Regions from separate parts of the Streptomyces sp. NPDC058000 genome, predicted to be linked through region 2. Evidence: riboswitches for the same ligand, from Rfam matches in the RefSeq annotation. Region 2 holds a riboswitch; each other region holds the start of a gene.
The links. Region 2 has a riboswitch for cobalamin ahead of cobN (cobaltochelatase subunit CobN). Riboswitches for the same ligand answer to the same signal wherever they lie in the genome.

Region 1 (5,108 bases), on a different contig from region 2:
GCCGGTAGACCGTCCCGACCCCGACGCCCGCGGCACGGGCGATCTCGGGCATCTGCGCCTCGTCGCCGCGCGCCCGGAACACCTCCCGGGCGGCGTCCAGCACACGGCCGCGATTGCGTTCGGCGTCGGCCCGCGGCCGGCGCTGTGGGGCGGAAGGGGTGGGGGAGGGGGACACACCGCCGATGCTACTGGCCGCACACCGGGCGGAATCGGACGCCGCCCGCCGGGCCACCCCGACCGCCCGGCGGGCACCCCTGCCCATCAGGCACGATGGTCCCATCATGAACCTCGACGACCTCGTGGCCCGTGCCCGCCGGCTCGCCGCTTCCGCGACGCCCGGCCGGCGCCGGCTGCTCGGCATAGCCGGGCCGCCGGGCGCCGGAAAGTCCACCCTCGCCGCCCGGCTGGCGGCGGAGCTGACCGGCCAGGCCGCGCTCGTCCCGATGGACGGCTTCCACCTCGCCGAGGCGGAGTTGCGCCGCCTGGGCCGTAAGGAGCGCAAGGGCGCGCCGGACACCTTCGACCCCGCCGGCTACGCGGCCCTGCTGGCCCGTCTGCGCTCCCCCGAACCCGGCACGCCCGTCTACGCGCCGGCCTTCGACCGCCGCATCGAGGAGCCGGTCGCCGGCAGCATCCCGGTGGCGCCGCACATCCCGCTCGTCATCACCGAGGGCAACTACCTCCTGCTGCACTCCGACCCCTGGGCACGGATCCGCGAACTCCTCGACGAGGCGTGGTACATGGACCTGGACGCCCAGGAACGGGTACGGCGACTGATCGACCGGCACGAGCGGTTCGGCCGCCTGCGGGTCGATGCCGAGGACTTCGTCCGCACCTCCGACGAGGCCAACGCCCGCCTCGTGGCGGCCACCCGCCCCCGGGCCGACCTCGTCGTCTCCTTCACCGCCGACGAGGCCCCCTCCCCACTGGACGACTGACCCCGCCCCCCTGCCCCTTCCCATCCCTTCCCATCCCTCCCCGCCCCGCCTCGCGGCGGTTCCCCCTCACCCCTCCCTACCGAGTATCAACACCCCTTCCAAAACGACATCATGAATGTCACTATGACAGCGTGAGTGTCATCAAGGGGATGTGGACGGGGACACGGAGGGGGATATGAACGGGGATGCAGAGGGGGACCTGGGCGGGGACATGGGCAGTGGCATGGAGGGGGACACGGGCGGGGGCATCGACAGGGACATCGACGGGGATGCAGCGGCCGCCGAAGAGCTGCTGTACGACGTCATCCGGCGACTGCGGCCGCTGCACCGGACGATCGTGCGCGCGACGGAGCGCGAGCTCGAAGGCACCGGCCTGACCGCCGGCGAGCGCACCCTGCTCGACGCACTGCGCGCCCACGGCCCGCGCACCGTCCCGCAGTTGGCGCGCTCCCTGGACCTGGACCGGCAGCCGGTGCAGCGCTGGGTGAACCACGCGGCGGAGCTGGGCCTGGTCGTGACGGCCCCCAATCCCGCGCACCGCCGCTCCTCGCTGATCCGACTCACCGACGAGGGCACGGCGGTGGTGCACGGGATCCGGGCAGCCGAGGCGGCGGAGCTCCGGCGCAGTCTGACCGACCTGTCGACCGGGGAGGTCCGTACGGCACTGCGGGTCCTGGATCGGCTAGGTGAGGAATTCCGGCACTTGGCGGACGGCTCGCGCGTTCCCCCGGAGGAAAGCGGCAATCCCGAAAAGCGGGACGCCGCCCACCCGGACGCCGCACAGGACGCGATATCGCCCGCAATCGGGCACCGGCCACCGGCGCCCGCCCGTCCGACCGACCGCCCGACGCGCACAGAACGGCCCGCAGAATGACGCACGACTTCCAGGCCTGGTCCGAGATCGACAACGACACCGTTCCGGTCGACGACGGCGAGCTGTTCTACGAGACGGCCGGCTCGGGGCCCGCGGTGATACTGCTGCACGACGGGATGCTCGACCAGCACATGTGGGACGAGCAGTTCGCCTGGCTGGTCAACTCCGGCCTGCGGGTGGTCCGTTACGACGCGCGCGGTCACGGCCTCTCCTCCACGGTGACCGGTGACTGGGCCAACCACGACGACCTGGCGACCCTGCTGGACGCGCTCGACATACCGCGCGCCGTCCTCGTCGGCCTCTCGCACGGCGCCCGGGTCGCACTGGACACCGCCCTCGCCCACCCTGCCCGGGTCACGGCCCTCTTCCTCGCCTCCCCCGGAATCAGCGGCCGCGCCTTCACCGACCCCTTCCTCCTGGAGCACATCCGGGAGCAGGTCGCCGCGATCGGCGAACCGGACGGCGCCGAGCGCTATGTGGAGCACTTCCTGCGGATGTGGGTGGACGGTCCGCACCGCGCGCCGTCCGCCGTGCACCCCGGCTTCCGGGAGCGGATGCGCGCCTCCGCGTCCGCCAATGTCGAGGTGCACGCCGACGACGCGGGCCCGGGCATGCCCCTGGAGGTCGGCGCCTTCGACCGCCTGGGCGAGATCCGGGTGCCGACCACCGTCCTCGACGGCGACCTCGACTCCTCCGACATCTCCGCGAACGCCCATGCCATAGCGCTGCACGTCCCCGGCGCCCGCCGCATACGCGTGCCGGCCGCGGGCCACATGGTCAATCTGGAGAACACCCCGCTCTTCGACCAGGAGTTGCACAGCTTCCTGTCGTCCCTGGCCCTCTGACCCGAGCCGCCCGGCGCCCGGTCGCCGCCTGCACCGGGCACCGTGCGTGGCCGGTTCTCGCCGGTGCCCGCTAGAGTGACCGGGCCGTGGTGTTCGGGAAGACCGGTGCTGGACCTCGTGTCCCAAGCCGGCGCGGCCCTCGCCACTGTGATCGGGGAGTTTCCACCCCTCTCCGTACGCGCCGAGCGCGCGTACGGCGCCACTGACCGCAGCCTGCGGCCGGGAAGGCGGGGTGGACGCGTGCACCCGTAAGCCAGGAGACCGGCCACGGCATCTCACGAAGTGATCCACGAGGTGCTGGAGCGTGATGGCCGGATGGCCCTGTCCACTGATTCCCCGAGCAATTCCCCTTCTCCCCGCAATTCCTCCCTTATCGGCATACCCGGCTCCACCGGGTCGTTCCGCTGGCAGCGCCGTGACACCGTGCGCACGGCGGGCCTGATGGCCGTGATCGCCGCGCTGCACGTCGTCGCCTTCGGCGTGCTGTTCCTGCTGGTCGTGCCGGGCCACTACACGGTCGGCAGCCAGGTGTTCGGCGCCGGACTCGGCATCACCGCATACACCCTGGGCATGCGGCACGCCTTCGACGCCGACCACATCGCGGCGATCGACAACACCACCCGCAAGCTGATGGCCGACGGCAAACGCCCGGTCTCGGTGGGCTTCTGGTTCGCCCTCGGCCACTCCAGCGTGGTCGTCGTGATGGCCGCGCTGGTGGCGGGCGGCGCCCAGCTCGCCGGCGCGCTGATGAACGACAACTCCCGTACGCACCAGACGCTCGGCCTCGTCGGCACGACCGTCTCCGGCACCTTCCTCTACCTCATCGCCGCCCTCAACCTGGTCGCCCTGATCGGCATCCTGAAGGTGTTCCGGGCGATGCGGGCGGGCTCGTACGACGAGCAGGAGCTGGAGGCGCACCTCGATTCCCGGGGCTTCATGAACCGGATCCTCGGCCGGCTCACCAAGTCCATCAGCCGCCCCGGCCAGATGTACCCCCTGGGCTTCCTCTTCGGAGTCGGCTTCGACACCGCGACCGAGGTGACGCTGATGGTGATGGCGGGCAGCGGCGCCGCGGCGGGCCTGCCCTGGTACGCGGTCCTGTGCCTGCCGCTGCTGTTCGCCGCCGGGATGAGCCTGTTCGACACCCTCGACGGCACCTTCATGAACTTCGCGTACCAGTGGGCGTTCGCCAACCCGGTGCGCAAGGTCTACTACAACCTCACCATCACCGGGCTGTCGATCGCGGTCGCGTTCCTCATCGGCACCATCGAGCTGGTGACCGTCCTGCACGACAAGCTCGGTCTCGACGACCCGCTGACGGCCGGGATCTCCGCCCTCAACCTGGACAACGTGGGCTTCATCATCGTCGGCGTGTTCGTCGTGGTGTGGGCGGCGGCACTGGCGTACTGGCGACTGGGCGGCGTCGAGAAGCGCTGGGCCGCCCGGACCCAGGAGGCACCCTCCGCCCAGGGCACCGTCCCGGCCCCCCGCGCGGAGGGAACCGACACCCCCTAGAGACACCCCCACACACGCCTGCGGCCCTCCCCACCACCCGGTGGGGAGGGCCGCAGCACGCGAACAGGTCACGCCGGGGCGGCGCCTCAGGTGGCCGAGCCGGCCGCCGCACCCGTCAGCAGGTCCGGGCCCCAACGCTCCAGCGCCGCCGCCAGGTCGAGCGGCCGCAGCCGGTCCGGCTCGTCCGCCCCCGGCCAGTCCTCCTGGGGCACCCGCCACATCACCTCGAACTCGTTCCCGTCCGGGTCCCGGGCGTAGAGCGACTTGGAGACCAGGTGGTCGGTGGCGCCGACCAGCGCGCCCCGCTCCCGCAGCTGCGCCGCGATCGCCGAGAGGTCGCCGAGCGTCCCGACCTCCCAGGCCAGGTGGTAGAGCCCGATCCGGCCGCTCTCCGGCCCGGGCGCGTCCGACCCCACCGCGAACAGCCCCAGGTCGTGGTCGTTGTCCGAACCGGGCGCGCTCAGGAAGGCCGCCCGCCCCGGAATCTCCACGTCCACCGTGAACCCCAACACCTCGGTGTAGAACGCCACCGACCGTGCCACCTCACGGATGTACAACACCGCATGATTGAGCCGCCGTACGGACATCAAAGCCTCCCGTCTTCCCTCACGTCGTCGCCCGGCCGTTGCCTGGCCGGCCCTCTGACCGATTCCCGGGCCAATTCCCGGGCCGATTCCCCGGTCGTTCCTCTGACCGACTCCACGGCCGATTCCCGGTCGTTTCTCTGAGGCCGCCGCGCCGGGGTCGCGTCCGCGCCCCTCCGGACTCACTTCCGGAGCAGCAGCACGATCGCCGCGAGCACCGCGCTCAGAACCAGCGCGGCCGCCCCGTACACCAACCGGTGGGCACGCAACCCGGGCAGGAAGCGGTCGACGGCGTAGCGGCCGGGCCCGGTCAGCGCCAGCGCGGCCGCCCCGGTGACGATCAGCAGCTCGT
Region 2 (5,108 bases):
GGCACTGCCGCCGCGCCGCCCGCGCACCACTATGTGATCCAGCTTGGACGGGTGGTCGATCAGCGCGTCCTTGGACTCGGCCGCGCCGATGAAGCCGACCGGGATGCCGAGGACGGCCGCGGGGCGCGGTGCCCCTTCCTCGATCATTTCGAGGAACCGGAAGAGCGCGGTGGGGGCGTTGCCGAAGGCGACCACGGCGCCCTCCATCCGGTCCCGCCACAGTTCGAGGGCGGCGGCGCTGCGGGTGGTGCCCATCCGGGCGGCCAGCTCCGGGACCGACGGATCGCCGAGGGTGCACAGCACCTCGTTGTCCGCGGGCAGCCGCTTGCGGGTCACCCCGCTGGCCACCATGGTGGCGTCGCACAGGATCGGCGCACCGGCGCGCAGCGCGGCGCGCGCACTGGCCACGACCCCAGGGCTGAAGGCCAGATCGCGGACGAGATCGACCATGCCGCAGGCGTGGATCATCCGGACCGCGACCCGGCTGGCGTCGGCGGGCAGTCCGGAGAGATCCGCCTCGGCGCGGATGGTGGCGAAGGACTGGCGGTAGATGGCCGCCCCGTCCTTTTCATAGTCGAACGCGGTCACTGGAGCCTCGGGGTGGTGGGTTGAGGGGTGGAAGAAGGACGGGCAGCAGGAGGGGCACCGGGGGTGGTCGATGTTTCCCGTGAAACGGCGCCCGACCGGGGCGTTTCACGTGAAACGGTGCTCGGTCGCGGTGTTTCACGTGAAACCGACGGCGGGGCCGGGTCCTTGGGGCCCACCGCGGTGGTGCGATAGCCGTCGGGTGTCGCCAGCACATCGATCCAGGCGCCGTGCGGGTGGCCGCAGCGCCGATCGCAGCCCGACCAGTGGACGGGCAGCCCGACCGGCACACCGGAATCGTTCGCCGGGACGGCCCCGCCCCCGGCGACCGCGGTCGCCGCATCGCTCCGCACATCGGTAAGGGACTTGGCGCAGCCGGGCAGGCCGGTGCAGGCGGTGACCCGGCGCCAGGGGGAGGCCGGGTCGGTGATCAGTCCGGCGGCGGCGAGGTCGCGAAGCCGCCGGGCCGCCGGCGCGGCGGACAGGCCGGGGACGACGATGCCGCGCCAGGGCGTGAGGCGCAGTTCGCCGGAGCCGTCGCCGGCGGCGATCCCGGTCAGCAGCCGCCACTGAGCCGCGGTCAGCCGGCCGAGCGGCGCCAGGACCGCCAGCGCGCGGCGGCCGTCGGGCCCCTCGACCGGACCGGGGGCGGTGGCGTCGGCGTACGGCACGGCCGGCTGCGGGCCGACCGCGTCTGTGTATTCCGTGTACTCCGCGGATTCCGCGGCGATGCCCGCGGCCCGCAGCGCACGCTGCACCTCCTGGGCGGTCAGCGGCCGAGCGGCGGGGAGTTCGCGGACCCGCCAGGCACCGCTGCCGCACTCCGCGGCGGCGGCCAGGAAGACCTCGGCGGCGGTCAGCGCCGCCCGCGGGACGTCGTCCGCCGCGATCCGCAGCGCCGCCCGGTCGTCGCCGACCCGGAGCAGCGCCCCGTACCCGGACGCGGCCCCCGGCGGGTATGCGGTGTCCGCCGGGGCCTTCCGGCCGGATTCTGCGAGCAAGGTCACATCGCCGCCCAGGCCCGCCACATCGCCCCGGCCGTCGTCGAGGACGAACAGGAAGCGGCCCGAGAGCGCCGTCGCCGATGCGCTCGCGCACAGCAGCGCGTCCAGGCTCCGGGCCCACAACCGCACGTCGGAGGGGGTGTGTCGGTCCAGTCCGGCCAGCGGCGAGGCCAGCACGTTGCGGATCCGCTCGTGGCGTACGGACGGCAGCAGCCCGGCGTCGGTGAGGAGGTCGGCGAGGTGCCGGCCGCAGTCGTCGGGCAGACCGCGGAGTTCGACGTTGCCGCGGGAGGTCAGCGAGAGGTGGCCGTCGCCGAGGCGCTCCGCGGCGTCCGCCAACGCGCCGGCCTGGCGCACCGTCAAGTCCCCTGCGGGCAACCGCACTCGGGCCAGCTGCCCGTCGGCGGCGGAGTGCAGCCGCAGCGCTCCCGGGCAGGCGTCACCGCGGTCCCGCACGGGCGGTTCGGCCCTGTCGGGGCGTGGTGAGGGGGAGGGCGGCATGGCGGCGAGCATACCTACGTCGGTGGCGCCCGGAACCGGGGCGAGGGGTGGTGAACGGCAGCTCCGGAGGCGGGCTCCCGCGGCCCGGCCGCAGCCCTTACTATGCAGGTCGGTGGGTCGGCTGACCCGCCGGACGCCAGCGACGGCGCCAAGGGAGGAAGCCCGGTGAGAATCCGGCGCGGTCCCGCCACTGTGAACCCGGCCACCGCCGGGTGAGCCAGGAACTCCCGCCGTCCATACGACCACCCGGGGCGCGGATACCCCGAGGAAGGCTGCGCCGTGATCCTGCTGCTGTCGACCTCCGACACCGACCTGCTCAGCGCCCGCGCGGCCAGCGGCCCCGTGCCGTACCGGCTCGCCAACCCCTCCCGTCTCGACGTCGCCGAACTCCCCGGGCTCCTGGAGGGCACCGACCTGGTCGTCGTCCGCCTGCTCGGCGGTCTCCGCGCCTGGCAGGACGGTCTGGACGTGCTGTTGGCCGCGGACCAGCACCGGCCGGTCGTCGTGCTCACCGGTGAACAGGCCCCCGACGCCCAGCTCATGGAGGCGTCCACGGTCCCCGTCGGCATCGCGGCCGAGGCGCACGCCTACCTCGCGCACGGCGGCCCGGCCAACCTCTCCCAGCTGGCCTGCTTCCTCAGCGACACCGTCCTGCTCACCGGCCACGGCTTCGAGCCGCCCGCGGCCGCCCCGTCCTGGGGCCCGCTGGAGCGCACAGCGCGGGAGGTGACCGGCCCGACGGTGGCCGTGCTCTACTACCGCGCCCACCACATGAGCGGCAACACCGGCTTCATCCATGACCTGTGCGACCAGGTCGAGCGGGCCGGCGGCCGTCCGCTGCCGCTGTTCGTCGCCTCGCTGCGGGCCCCCGAGCCGGAGCTGATCGAGGAACTGCGCACCGCCGACGCCATCGTCACCACCGTGCTGGCCGCGGGCGGCACCAAGCCCGCCGAGGCGTCCGCGGGCGGCGACGACGAGTCCTGGGACGCGGGTGCGCTGGCCGGCCTGGACGTGCCGATCCTCCAGGCGCTCTGCCTGACCGGGTCGCGGGCCGCCTGGGAGGAGAGCGACGAGGGACTCTCCCCGCTCGACGCCGCCTCGCAGATCGCCGTGCCCGAGTTCGACGGGCGGCTGATCACCGTGCCGTTCTCGTTCAAGGAGATCGACGAGGACGGTCTGCCGGTGTACGTCGCCGACGCCGAACGCGCCGCCCGGGTCGCCGGGATCGCCGTCCGGCACGCCCGGCTGCGGCACATCCCGGCCGCCGAGAAGCGACTGGCGCTGGTGCTGTCCGCCTACCCCACCAAGCACTCCCGGATCGGCAACGCGGTCGGCCTGGACACCCCGGCGAGCGCCGTCGCGCTGCTGCGCCGCCTCCAGGCCGAGGGCTACGACTTCGGGACGGAGCCCGTGCCGGGCCTCGCGTCCGGCGACGGCGACGAGCTGATCTACGCCCTCATCGAGGCCGGTGGCCACGACCAGGAGTGGCTGACCGAGGAGCAGTTGGCCCGCAACCCGGTCCGCATCCCGGCCGCCGACTACCGCCGCTGGTACGCCACGCTGCCGCAGCAGCTGCGGGAGTCCGTCGAGGAGCACTGGGGCCCGCCGCCCGGCGAGATGTTCCTCGACCGCAGCCGGAACCCCGAGGGCGACATCGTGCTGGCCGCCCTGCGCCGCGGCAACCTGCTGATCCTCATCCAGCCGCCGCGCGGCTTCGGCGAGAACCCGATCGCGATCTACCACGACCCCGATCTGCCGCCCTCCCACCACTACTTGGCGGCCTACCGCTGGATCGCCGCCTCCACCGTCGACGGCGGCTTCGGCGCCGACGCCATGGTCCACCTGGGCAAGCACGGCAACCTGGAGTGGCTGCCCGGCAAGAACGCCGGCCTCTCCGCCGCCTGCGGTCCGGACGCGGCGCTCGGCGACCTCCCGCTCGTCTACCCGTTCCTGGTCAACGACCCGGGCGAGGGCACCCAGGCCAAGCGTCGGGTGCACGCCACCCTCGTCGACCACCTCGTCCCGCCGATGGCCCGCGCCGACTCCTACGGCGACATCGCCCGCCTTGAGCAGCTGCTCGACGAGTACGCGGCGATCTCCTCGATGGACCCGGCCAAGCTGCCCGCCATCCGCGCGCAGATCTGGACCCTGATCCAGGCCGCCAAGCTCGACCACGACCTGGGCCTGGACGCACGCCCGGACGACGACGGGTTCGACGACTTCCTGCTCCACGTCGACGGCTGGCTCTGCGAGGTCAAGGACGCGCAGATCCGCGACGGCCTGCACGTGCTGGGCGCCGCACCGGTCGGCGCGGCCCGGGTCAACCTCGTGCTGGCCATCCTGCGCGCCCGACAGATCTGGGGCGGCACCTCCGCGCTGCCCGGACTGCGCGAGGCGCTCGGCCTGGACGAGTCGGCCGCGACCCGGACCGCAGCCGACGAAGCCGAGGCGGTCGCCCGCGGCCTCGTCCAGGCGATGGAGGACGCGGACTGGGACCCGACAGCGGTGCGTCGGGTCGCCGAGGGGCACCCGACCGCGGTCGCCGACATCCTCGACTTCGCCGCCCGGGAGGTCGTCCCGCGGCTGGCCGGCACCACGGCCGAGGTCGACCACGCGGTGCACGCCCTGAACGGCGGGTTCGTCCCGGCCGGCCCGTCCGGCTCACCGCTGCGCGGTCTGGTCAACGTCCTGCCGACCGGCCGCAACTTCTACTCCGTCGACCCCAAGGCCGTCCCGTCGCGGCTCGCCTGGGAGACCGGTCAGGCGCTCGCCGACTCGCTGCTGACCCGCTACCGCGACGACAACGGCGACTGGCCGGAGTCGGTGGGCCTGTCCCTGTGGGGCACCAGCGCGATGCGCACCTCCGGCGACGACGTGGCGGAGGCGCTGGCACTGCTGGGCGTCCGCCCCGTGTGGGACGACGCCTCGCGCCGGGTGACCGGCCTGGAGGCCGTGGCGCTCGATGAGCTGGGCCGTCCTCGGATCGACGTCACCCTGCGCATCAGCGGTTTCTTCCGC
Region 3 (5,108 bases), on a different contig from region 2:
GGTGGCCCGGGGGCCGCGCAGGAGCAGCGGGCGGTGGAGCCAGCCGTGGACCGCGATCTCGTGTCCGGCTGCGGCGATGTCGCGCACCAGGCCGGGGCTCCGGTGGGCTTGGTTGCCGAGGAGGAAGAAGGTGGCGGTCACGCGGCGTTCGGCCAGCGTCTCCAGGAAGAAGGGGGTGGACCGTGGGTCGGGGCCGTCGTCGAAGGTGAGGGCGACGTGGCCGGCGCTGCCCCGGCCGGCCAGGCGGGGCATGACGCGGTTGCGCAGCGGCCCGAAGGTGGCGGCGACGGGTGCGGCGTGGGCGGCGGCGAGTGCGGGCAGTACGGCGTAGGCGGTGGTGCGGAGCAGGCGGGTGCGGGTCATGAGCGGTGCCCCTCCGGGTGGTGGCCTGCCGGTGTGTGGAAGTGGGCCGCGTCGTCGAAGTCGAGTTCGTGGCCGAGGGCGTGGATGAGGCGGGGGCCGTCGTGGGTGGTGGCGACCGCGGTGCCGATCGCGCCCGCCCACACGGTGCAGGCCACGACGGCGGTGGTGACGAGTCGTCGGAGGGCCTGCCTGGCACGCCGCTTGGGGGCCGGTACGGCGGCGGGGCGGGCGACCGTTCGGCTGACCCGGACGATCTCGGCGGCGGGGCCGTCCGGCGCCCCGGCGAACAGGGCGAGGCCCGCCTCGCGCTGGAGGAGCCCGCGCGGTCCGTCGATCAGGTCGCCGAGGACCTCCGCGAGGTCGGCGGGGTCGCGGATCCAGGCGGCGACGCCGGCTTCCTCCAGGGCGGCGGCGTTGGTCAGGCCGTGGCCCGGTATGCAGCGGTAGCTCGCGACCGGCAGGCCGGCGGCGAACGCTTCCAAGGAGGTCAGGCCGCCCGCGTTCTGCACGAGCACGTCGGCGGCGTGCATCAGTCCGGGCATGTCGTCCACCCAGCCGAAGGCGTGGTCGACTCCGTCGGCGCGCAGCTGTGCGGCCAGTGACTCGTTGCGGCCGCAGACCACGACCGGTACGGCGGCGCCGCAGTCGCGCAGTTCCCTGGCCACCCGCCGCACCGGTCCGACGCCCCAGGAGCCGGCGACCAGCAGTGCAAGCGGGGCGTTCGCCGGCAGTCCGAAGCGGGCGCGGGCCGCGGCGCGGGCCTGTGCGTCGGCGGGGCGGAAGCGGGGGTCGGTCACCGGTCCGCGCACCCGGACGTCCGGCGCCCCGGCCTGCCGTGCCTGGGCCGCGGGGACCGGGTGCGCCGCGAGGTGGACGTCGACGCCGTCGGCCACCCACAGCGGGTGCACCGAGAAGTCGGTGAGGTAGGTGAGGACGGGGACGGTCAACCGGCCGTCGAGTCGGAGGTTGCCCAGCACCCGGCTGGCGCCCGGGTAGGTGGCGACGACCGCGCGGGTGTCCGGCGGCAGGGCCCGCAGCATGCGGTCCTCGGCGGTGCGGAGCAGGGCGCGGGCCAGTGGGCCGCCGCCTCCGGCGCGCTGGGTGCTGCGGTAGACGCGCTGGTAGGCCCAGGGGGCCTGGACGAGCATCCGGTGGTAGCCGTCGCGTACCAGCCGGCCGATCCGGGCGGGCAGCAGGTCGAGCAGGTCGAACCGGTCCACGGTGAGGCCGTCCGCGGTGAGCCGGCGGGCCAGTTCGGCGGCGGCGCCGTCGTGGCCTGCTCCGATGCTCGCGGAGACGATCGTGACGCGCTGCGTCGTCGTGGCCGTCGGCGCTGGTAGGGGGCGCAGGGTGGCGGCCGCGAGCGCGCGCAGGTGTGCCGTGCTTCCGAGGTAGAGCATGGTGTGTTCTTCCGCAGCAGGAGCAGGGGACCGAGCGCTCCGCGGTGCAGCCGGAGCGGGGCGGCGAAACTCTACAACATGTAGTAGATCAACTCGTACAACATGTAGGAGATCGCACGGAGAGCGTTTCCGCGCCCGAACCGGATCCCCGCGTTCTACAAGCCGTAGTAGCCCCGGAGTAGGCTGGGGCGCCGAACGGGAAGGGCGATGAACGGTGCACGAGCGGAAGCACGACGACGACGGCGAGGCATCCGGCAGGCGGGCCCGCGGCGAGCTGGAGAGCGGCGTACTGGCCGCCCTCTGGGGCGCCGAGCAACCACTGACCGCCCGCCAGGCCATGGAGCGACTACCCGGCGACCTGGCCTACACCACCGTGCTGACGATCCTGACGCGGCTGTACGACAAGGGCATGCTGGTCCGGCACCGCGCGGGCCGCGGCTACGCCTACGCGCCGGCCCGGGACGAGGCGTCCCACACCGCCGAGCGGATGCGCACCCTGCTGGAGCGCGGCTCGGACCGGGAAGCGGTGCTCACCCGCTTCGTCTCCGAACTGTCCCAAGAGGACGAGCAGTTGCTGCACCGACTGCTGGCCGGCCCCGACGCCGACCGCGCCGACGAAGGGCGATGAGCCGGTGACGATCAGTGTGTACGTCCCGCTCCTGATCACCCTCGTCCTCGCCGTGCTCGCCCCCCGTGCGGCCCGGCGGCTGCCTCCGCGACCGTCGGCCTGGTCCCTGGCCTGCGCCGCGCTGGTGACGGCCACCGGCTGGCTCGGATCGCTGGCCCTGTTGGCGTTCACCGGCCTCGCGCAGATCCCCGAGGTCGCCCGGGAGGGCCACTGGTCGGTGACCGCGTTGCGCGCCGAGGACCCGGTCTCCCTCGCCGTTGCGGCCCTCAGCGCCGCGGCCCTCGCCTGGAGCGCCGTATCACTGGGGGTGGCCGCCGTCCGGCAGGTCCGCCAGGTCCTTCGGGCCCGGCAGGAGTGCGCCCGGATGCTCGGCGACACGGAACTGACCGTGCTCGACGACGAGGTCCCGCGGGCCTTCGCCCTGCCCGGCGCACCCGGCCGGATCGTGGTGTCCCGCGGCATGCTGCGCAGCCTCAGCGGCGAGGAGTGCGCGGCCCTGCTGGCGCACGAACGGGCCCACCTCCGCGGCCGGCACTACCTCTTCCAGGTCGTGTGGCAGCTCACCACCGCCGTCAATCCCCTGCTCCGCCCGATGGCCGACGCCGGCGCCTTCGTACTGGAGCGCTGGGCCGACGAAGCGGCGGCGGCCCGGGTCGGCAGCCGCACGGTGGTCGCCCGCGCCGTCGGACGAGCCGCCCTGGCCACCTCCGCCGCCGCCCGGCCCGGCGTGCTGGCCGCGACCGGCGGGCCGGTGCCCCAGCGGGTGCAGGCCCTGCTGGCGCCCCCACCCCCGCCCCGCACCCTGCCCTTCGCGGCGGGCGCCCTCCTGCTCACCGTGTGCTGCGCCAGCCTGGCCAACGCCGCATCCGACAGCGACCAGATGGTCGAGCGCGCGCAGCGGGCACGGTGCGTGGCGCTCGTCATGGCCATGGACGCCCCGGGAGTCGCACGCCCCCGGCAGGATTTCGAGGACTGCCGCGACCATCACGGGCACCGGGACCACCGGGATGACTGAAACAACTGCGACCACTGAGACCGCTGTCGTCCTGATCAGCAGCTGAGTGCCTGCCGCGACCGGACGTGAACCCACCGGGCCGGGCAGAAGCGCGCGGACGGCCTTTCCCACCCTCGGCCCGGAACAAACGCGTCAGCCGGTTGTCCCATCTCACCTTCCGCATGATGGACGGGACCCGACGCGCCGCTGGCGCGCACCGTAGGCTGACCGGTGCAGCTGGTTCGCCCCGTCCGCCAGGCGGGAGGCGTCGCAAGAGGGAACCCGGTGGGAATCCGGGACTGCCCCGCAGCGGTGAGTGGGAACGACCGCCGTCATACGCACTGGGCCCGGCCGGGCCTGGGAAGCGACGGCCACTAGGAATCTCGTACGACACGAGACGCGCCCGCGAGTCCGAAGACCTGCCAACTGCCCGTGCGCGAAGGACTCGTGCGCGGACATCCCGGTGACCCCGAGGGCGGGCTGGGGGGTGCCCCCGGACGAAATCCGGGGGAGTTCATACCAGGCGGACCAGCGCGCCCTGTCGGGCGACTGCGCTCCGCCGGGTCCGTCACCCCTTCGCGCTCTCGTCCCGTTGCCGGGATCTCAGGGATTCATCTCGCGAAGGAGATCTCCGTGACCGTCAAGTCCAAAGCCGTGACCACACGGGCCACCGTGTACGGCTACCCCCGGCAGGGACAGCACCGGGAGTTGAAGCAGGCCGTCGAGGGCTACTGGAAGGGCCGCGTCACCGCCGACGCCCTGCGTGCCACCGCCGCGGAACTGCGCCGGACCCATTGGCAGGAGCTGGCGGACGCCGGCATCGACGAAGTCCCGACCGGCGACTTCTCCTACTACGACCACGTCCTGGACGCCAGCGTCATGGTCGGCGCGGTTCCCGAGCGTCACCGCGCGGCCGTCGCCGCCGATCCGCTCGACGGGTACTTCGCGATGGCCCGCGGTACCCAGGACGTCGCACCGCTGGAGATGACCAAGTGGTTCGACACCAACTACCACTATCTCGTCCCGGAGTTGAGCCCGGACACCGTGTTCACGGCCGACTCCACCCGGCAGGTCGCGGAATTCACGGAGGCCCTCGCCCTGGGGCTGACCGCGCGGCCGGTCCTGGTCGGTCCGGTCACCTACCTCCTCCTCGCCAAGCCCGCCCCCGGTGTGGCCGACGGCTTCGACCCGCTCACCCTCCTCGACCGGCTGCTGCCGGTGTACGCGGAGGTCCTCGCGGATCTGCGGGCGGCGGGCGCGGAGTGGGTACAGCTCGACGAGCCCGCCCTCGTCCAGGACCGCACCCCGGCCGAACTCAACGCCGCCGCGCGGGCCTACCGCGATCTCGGCGCCCACACCGACCGGCCCAAGTTGCTGGTCGCCTCCTACTTCGACCGGCTGGGCGACGCCCTGCCGGTGCTGGCCAAGGCCCCGATCGACGGGCTGGCGTTGGACTTCACCGAGGCGGCCGCGGCCAACCTGGACGCGCTCGCCGCCGTCGGCGGTCTGCCCGGCAAGCGCCTGATCGCCGGCATCGTCAACGGCCGCAACATCTGGGTCAACGACCTGGAGAACTCCCTGTCCGTGCTGGCCACGCTGCTGGGCCTGGCCCATCGGGTCGACGTGGCCGCCTCGTGCAGCCTGCTGCACGTCCCCCTCGACGCGGCGGTCGAGCGGGACATCGCACCACAGATCCGGCGCTGGCTCGCCTTCGCCCGGCAGA
Region 4 (5,108 bases), on a different contig from region 2:
TCGGACGAGCGAGACCGTGCGGGGGTTCGCCGGATTCGAGGGTACGGAGCTGTATCCGCCGGATTCCGCCGGAGAGGATTCCGCCGGAGAAAACGAGTGGGTCGTCGTCTTCCGTTTCTCGCACCTCGACCAGTTGTCGGCCTGGCTGGATTCCGACGCCCGCCGCGAACTGATCCAGCAGGGCAGTGACCTGTTCGAGGAGCCTCCCACCCAGGAAGTCCTCGTCGGCGGCACCCCGGTACACGACTCCGTGACGGCGGTGATCGCCCACGAAGTACGGCCCGACCAGGAGCAGGATTTCGTGCGCTGGCAGGACAAGGTGCTGGCGGCCCAGCGGGCCTTTCCCGGATTCATGGGGTCGGAGTTGTTCCGCCCGGTGAAGGACGTCCAGGGCAAATGGGTAGCGGTTTTCCGATTCGACAACCGCCAACACCTCGATGCCTGGCTCGAATCCCCGGCACGCGAAAAACTCCTGGACGAGGGCCGTGCCTTCTTCGTCTCCTACGACGTGCGCAAGGTCGGGTCGGCGTTCGGCAGTTGGTTCCGCTTCGACACGAGTTCGGAAGAGGGCGCACCACCCAACTGGAAGCAGGCCATGTCCGTGCTGCTGGCCCTCTATCCCACCGTCAAGGTCCTGGACCTCACCGTGGGTTCCTACTTCGACGCTCTCGGGATGCCGGGATATCTCAGCCTGTTCCTGTCGAACGTGCTGAGCGTCTCCATCCTGACGTGGCTGCTGTTGCCGTTGCTCAACAGGCTCCTCGCCTTCTGGCTCATGCCTGGCCGGGCGCAGTCACTCCGCACCGATGTGACGGGCGCCGTGCTGGTGGTGCTGTGCTGGGTGACGTTCCTGGTGATCTTCGGTCTGACCATTGGTTGAGCCGTGCGGCGCGGCGCGCAGTGCCGTCGTACGGGCGTGGTCTGCCTGTCTGGCCCGGGACAGGCGTTGGGAAGCCATCCGTTCCCGTCCCCACGCACAGTGGCCCGCCCGCGGGATTCCTCCCACGGGCGGGCCACTGTGCGTGCCTGCCGCGCCGGCGACTACGGCTGAGCGGCGCCGGCGGTCCGCCGGTCGCGCCGCTGCTTGAGGCGGTCCGCGGCGATCAGTGCCGCCACTACGACGGCGGTGCCGGCGAGTTGGTGACGGCCGTCCGAGGAGGTGGCCATCACGGCGAAGACACCGAGGATGGCCGCCAACGCCACCCACGTCAGATACGGGAAGCCCCACATCCGCACCAACAGCAGTTCGGGCGTCTCGCGCTCCAGGCGGCGGCGCATCCTCAGCTGGGTCAGGCAGACGATGGTCCAGACGACCAGCACCGAGCAGCCGGCGATGTTCAGCAGCCAGGCGAACACCGTGGTCGGCCAGACGATGCCGGCGATCACGGCGGCGAAGCCGAACATGCAGGACGCCACCACCGCCGCTGCCGGCACGCCGTTGGTGACCTTGCTCAGGAACCGCGGACCCTGGCCCCGGGTGACGAGGGAGTACGCCATGCGGGACGAGCCGTAGATGTTGGCGTTCATCGCGGAGAGCAGCGCCACCAGCACCACGATCTGCATGATCGTGCCGGCCGCCGGGATGCCCAGCCGGTCGAGCACGGTGACGTACGGGCCGTCCGTGGCGACCTTCGGGTCGTTCCACGGCACCAGGGTGACCACCACGGCCATGGAGCCGATGTAGAAGACCGCGATGCGCCAGACGGCGGTACGGACCGCGCGGACCACGTTGCGGCTCGGCTGGTCGGACTCCGCCGCCGCGATGGTGACGGTCTCCAGACCGGCGAAACCGGAGATGGTGGTCAGCAGTCCGGCGGCGAGTCCGGCGGCGCCGGTCGGGAAGAAGCCGCCGTGGCCGGTGAGGTGGCTCGTACCGGGTGCGTTGCCGAAGACACCGAGGATGCCGAGCACACCCAGCACCAGGAAGGCGACGATCACGGTGACCTTGATGGTGGCGAACCAGAACTCGAACTCGCCGAAGTTCTTGACCGCGGTCAGGTTGCTGGCGCAGAAGAACACCATGAAGACCGCCACCCAGCCGTAGGCGGGGAGGAACGGTGCCCAGGTGTGCATGATGGCGCCGGCCGCGGTCGCCTCGGCGGCCACACCGGCGCAGAGCATCAGCCAGTACATCCAGCCCGAGGTGGTGCCTGCCCAGGAGCCGAGTTCCTCCTCGGAGTGCACCGAGAACGAGCCGGTGGAGGGCCGGGCCGCGGACATCTCACCGAGCATCCGCATGATCAACATGACCAGTGCGCCGGTGGCCGCGAAGAGGAGGACGATGGCCGGCCCGGCCGCGGCGATGCCGACACCGGAGCCCACGAAGAGTCCCGCGCCGATGACCCCGCCGAGCGCGATCATCGAAAGGTGTCGCTGTTTGAGGCCGTGGGACAACGGGGGCGCAGCATCCTGCACGGCCCGCGGGGAGTCCTGGGGTGACCGGGTGATACTCCGAGTCATGGGCGTGCCTGTCCATTACTTGAGACGATCATTGAGTCCACGAGTCTGCGGCGACACGTTGCGTGAACGGTGTGAACGCCCGCTATTCGGACGCCGCGCTCACGCATGGTGAATATGCGGACACGGCGTCGGCCGGCCGGTGCGGGGTCCGCGTCTGCGTAAGGGGCGCCAAGAGGCGGGCCCGGGGCGGCCGTTCGCGTCGGGAGGGATCTCGAAGTGCGGCCGGGGGTGGATTTACTAGGACGTCCAACTGTATTTTGCGGGCGAAGGCCCACGGTCGCCGGGTACGCCCTCGGCGGCGGCTGCGAACTGGCCATGCTCTGCGACGTACTCCTCGCCGCCGACACCGCCGTCTTCGGCCAGCCGGAGATCGAACTGGGCGTCATCCCCGGCATCGGCGGCTCCCAGCGGCTGACCCGCGCGGTCGGCAAGGCCAAGGCCAAGGAGCTTGGCCATGCCCCTGACACGCGGTACGGTCTCTTCGGTATCGACGACGGTTGAGCGGAAGCCGGTGGGAATCCGGCACGGTCGCGCCACTGTGAACGTCTCGCCCCCGCGCGCCGGGAGCGTTCGTGAGTCAGACCCGCAGCCGTCGTCCTGTGCACCACCGAGATGGGACGCGAACTCCCAGAGGAGGCCCTGCCATGGCGCAGCACGTCGCCCTGCCGACCGCCACCACCCCCGCCGTACCCGCCACGCTGCCGCTGAAGGCGATAGCTCCCTGGGCGGTCTTCTTCGGCATCCTGATGCTCGTCCTGCTGTACTTCGTCGGCGCCGAACAGGGCGCCACCTCCGTGTTCAACGGCACGGACGTCCACGAGTGGGTGCACGACGCCCGCCACCTGCTCGGCTTTCCCTGCCACTGACGCGAGGGACGCCGCACACCCATGAACTCCGCAACGGTAAGAAACCTCCTGGTACGGGGCATGCTCGCCGGCCTGGCCGCCGGCGTGCTCGCCCTCGTCGTCGCCTACTTCCTCGGCGAACCCGGCGTCAACAGCGCGATCGGCTTCGAGGCCGCCCACTCCCATGAGCACGAGATGGAGGTCGTCTCGCGCTCCCTCCAGTCCACCGCCGGCCTCGCCACCGGCGTGCTGGTCTACGGCGTGGCCTTCGGCGGCATCGCCGCGCTCGCCTACTGCTTCGCACTCGGCCGCGTCGGGCGCATCGGCCCGCGCGCCACCGCACTGCTGCTGTCCGGCTGTGCGCTGCTCGCCGTGTATGTCGTGCCGTTCCTGAAGTACCCGGCCAACCCGCCGTCGGTCGGCGACCCCGACACCATCGGCGAGCGCACCTCCCTGTACTTCCTGATGATGCTGCTGAGCGTCCTCCTCGCGATCGCCGCCACCCTCCTGGGCAAGCGACTCGCCCCCAGCCTGGGCACCTGGTGGGCGACCGTGGTCGCGGTAGCCGCCTTCGCCGTCGTGATCGGTCTGGCGTACGCCTTCCTGCCGGTCATCAACGAGGTGCCGAAGGACTTCCCGGCGACCCTGCTGTGGCGGTTCCGGCTCTCCGCGCTGGCCATCCAGACCGTCCTGTGGGGCGGCTTCGGCCTGGTCTTCGGCGAACTGGCCGAGCGACTGCTGCACCCCGGGTCCGTGACGGCGACGTCCGGACAGGCGGTTCCCGCCCCGCAGTGACGCCTCCACACCGAGAGGGCCCTTCGGCACCGTCCGGGGGCCCTCTGGCGTTCCCCGGGCAGACGGGCAACAGGCAGGCAGAGAAACAGTCGGGCGGACAACCGCCGACCGTTGACTGCCGACCGCCGGCGTCAGTGACCGGCTTCGTCCTCCGAGGAGCCGAGGGCCCGTCCGAGCCGCAGGTTCCAGCGCCCGGACCGGCCGCTGAGCTCGGTCGCCGAGAGCGGTGGCACGTCCACCCGCCAGAACGCGGCCTCCGGCGCGCCCAACACGCGGACCACTACGGCCCGTACGATCTCCGGCTCGACCACGGCGAGCGTCCGCCCGGCGACCTGACCGCAGGCGTCCAACCACCGGGAGACCCGCTCGCACAGGTCCCGCACCGACTCACCGCCGTGCGGGGCCGCACCGGGATCGGACAGCCATCGGGCCAGTTCCGCGGGCTCGTCGGCCGCCACCTCGTCCAGTGTCCGCCCCCGCCAGCGGCCCACGTCCAGACCCGCGAGTTCCGGACCCGCCGAGCCGTCGAGACCGAGCGCTGCCGCCGTCTCCCGGCAGCGGACAGTGGGGGAGACGTAGACCTGGCCGGCGGCGGGCAGGGACCCGGCCGCCGATCCGGCCCGGGCCGCTCCACCGTCGTCGAGCGAAGAGCCGTCGTCGAAGCGGGCCTGCCGCAGCGCCGGGTTGGTCGCGGGTGAGATGAGGGTGACACGGCTGGTCACGCGGTCGTTCCTCCTGCTTCCGGCAGGGGACGGTGTCCTTCCCCTGCATGACGACGATTTCGGCTTCCGAGAAGATCTCCGCGTCCACGCCGAAGACCTCTGTGTCCACGTCGAAGATCTCCGCGAGGCGCGGCAAGCACCGGCGCGGATCGGCGTGGGCGTAGAGGTCTTCGGTGCGGCCGGTCGTCGGGCCACCGCACACCTCCTCGACCTGGCCGTTCGCATGCCTGGACGGTGGCAAAAATAGCATTCGCGCCTTGCACGGGCTGCGCCGATCCGCAGCCCG

Region 1: another riboswitch for cobalamin. It lies ahead of ACFVT2_RS31865 (HoxN/HupN/NixA family nickel/cobalt transporter); the one in region 2 lies ahead of cobN (cobaltochelatase subunit CobN).
Region 3: another riboswitch for cobalamin. It lies ahead of metE (5-methyltetrahydropteroyltriglutamate--homocysteine S-methyltransferase); the one in region 2 lies ahead of cobN (cobaltochelatase subunit CobN).
Region 4: another riboswitch for cobalamin. It lies ahead of ACFVT2_RS18975 (CbtB-domain containing protein); the one in region 2 lies ahead of cobN (cobaltochelatase subunit CobN).

The regions. Positions count from the first base shown of each region.
Region 1 is NZ_JBHVQS010000046.1:24,961-30,068, reverse strand. It holds gene ACFVT2_RS31885 (TetR/AcrR family transcriptional regulator) at 1-175, opposite strand, end outside; gene ACFVT2_RS31880 (nucleoside/nucleotide kinase family protein) at 282-938, shown strand; gene ACFVT2_RS31875 (MarR family winged helix-turn-helix transcriptional regulator) at 1,114-1,812, shown strand; gene ACFVT2_RS31870 (alpha/beta fold hydrolase) at 1,809-2,657, shown strand; cobalamin riboswitch at 2,728-2,942, shown strand; gene ACFVT2_RS31865 (HoxN/HupN/NixA family nickel/cobalt transporter) at 2,973-4,172, shown strand; gene ACFVT2_RS31860 (VOC family protein) at 4,259-4,759, opposite strand; gene ACFVT2_RS31855 (DoxX family protein) at 4,939-5,108, opposite strand, start outside.
Region 2 is NZ_JBHVQS010000001.1:558,011-563,118, forward strand. It holds gene ACFVT2_RS02605 (precorrin-8X methylmutase) at 1-588, opposite strand, end outside; gene cobG (precorrin-3B synthase) at 585-2,102, opposite strand; cobalamin riboswitch at 2,186-2,338, shown strand; gene cobN (cobaltochelatase subunit CobN) at 2,370-5,108, shown strand, end outside.
Region 3 is NZ_JBHVQS010000017.1:84,322-89,429, reverse strand. It holds gene ACFVT2_RS19010 (polysaccharide deacetylase family protein) at 1-363, opposite strand, end outside; gene ACFVT2_RS19005 (glycosyltransferase) at 360-1,763, opposite strand; gene ACFVT2_RS19000 (BlaI/MecI/CopY family transcriptional regulator) at 1,978-2,391, shown strand; gene ACFVT2_RS18995 (M56 family metallopeptidase) at 2,396-3,406, shown strand; cobalamin riboswitch at 3,607-3,827, shown strand; gene metE (5-methyltetrahydropteroyltriglutamate--homocysteine S-methyltransferase) at 4,019-5,108, shown strand, end outside.
Region 4 is NZ_JBHVQS010000017.1:77,827-82,934, forward strand. It holds gene ACFVT2_RS18960 (antibiotic biosynthesis monooxygenase) at 1-880, shown strand, start outside; gene ACFVT2_RS18965 (amino acid permease) at 1,042-2,460, opposite strand; partial or broken gene ACFVT2_RS18970 (enoyl-CoA hydratase-related protein) at 2,737-2,910, shown strand; cobalamin riboswitch at 2,917-3,069, shown strand; gene ACFVT2_RS18975 (CbtB-domain containing protein) at 3,105-3,326, shown strand; gene ACFVT2_RS18980 (CbtA family protein) at 3,348-4,100, shown strand; gene ACFVT2_RS18985 (histidine phosphatase family protein) at 4,232-4,822, opposite strand.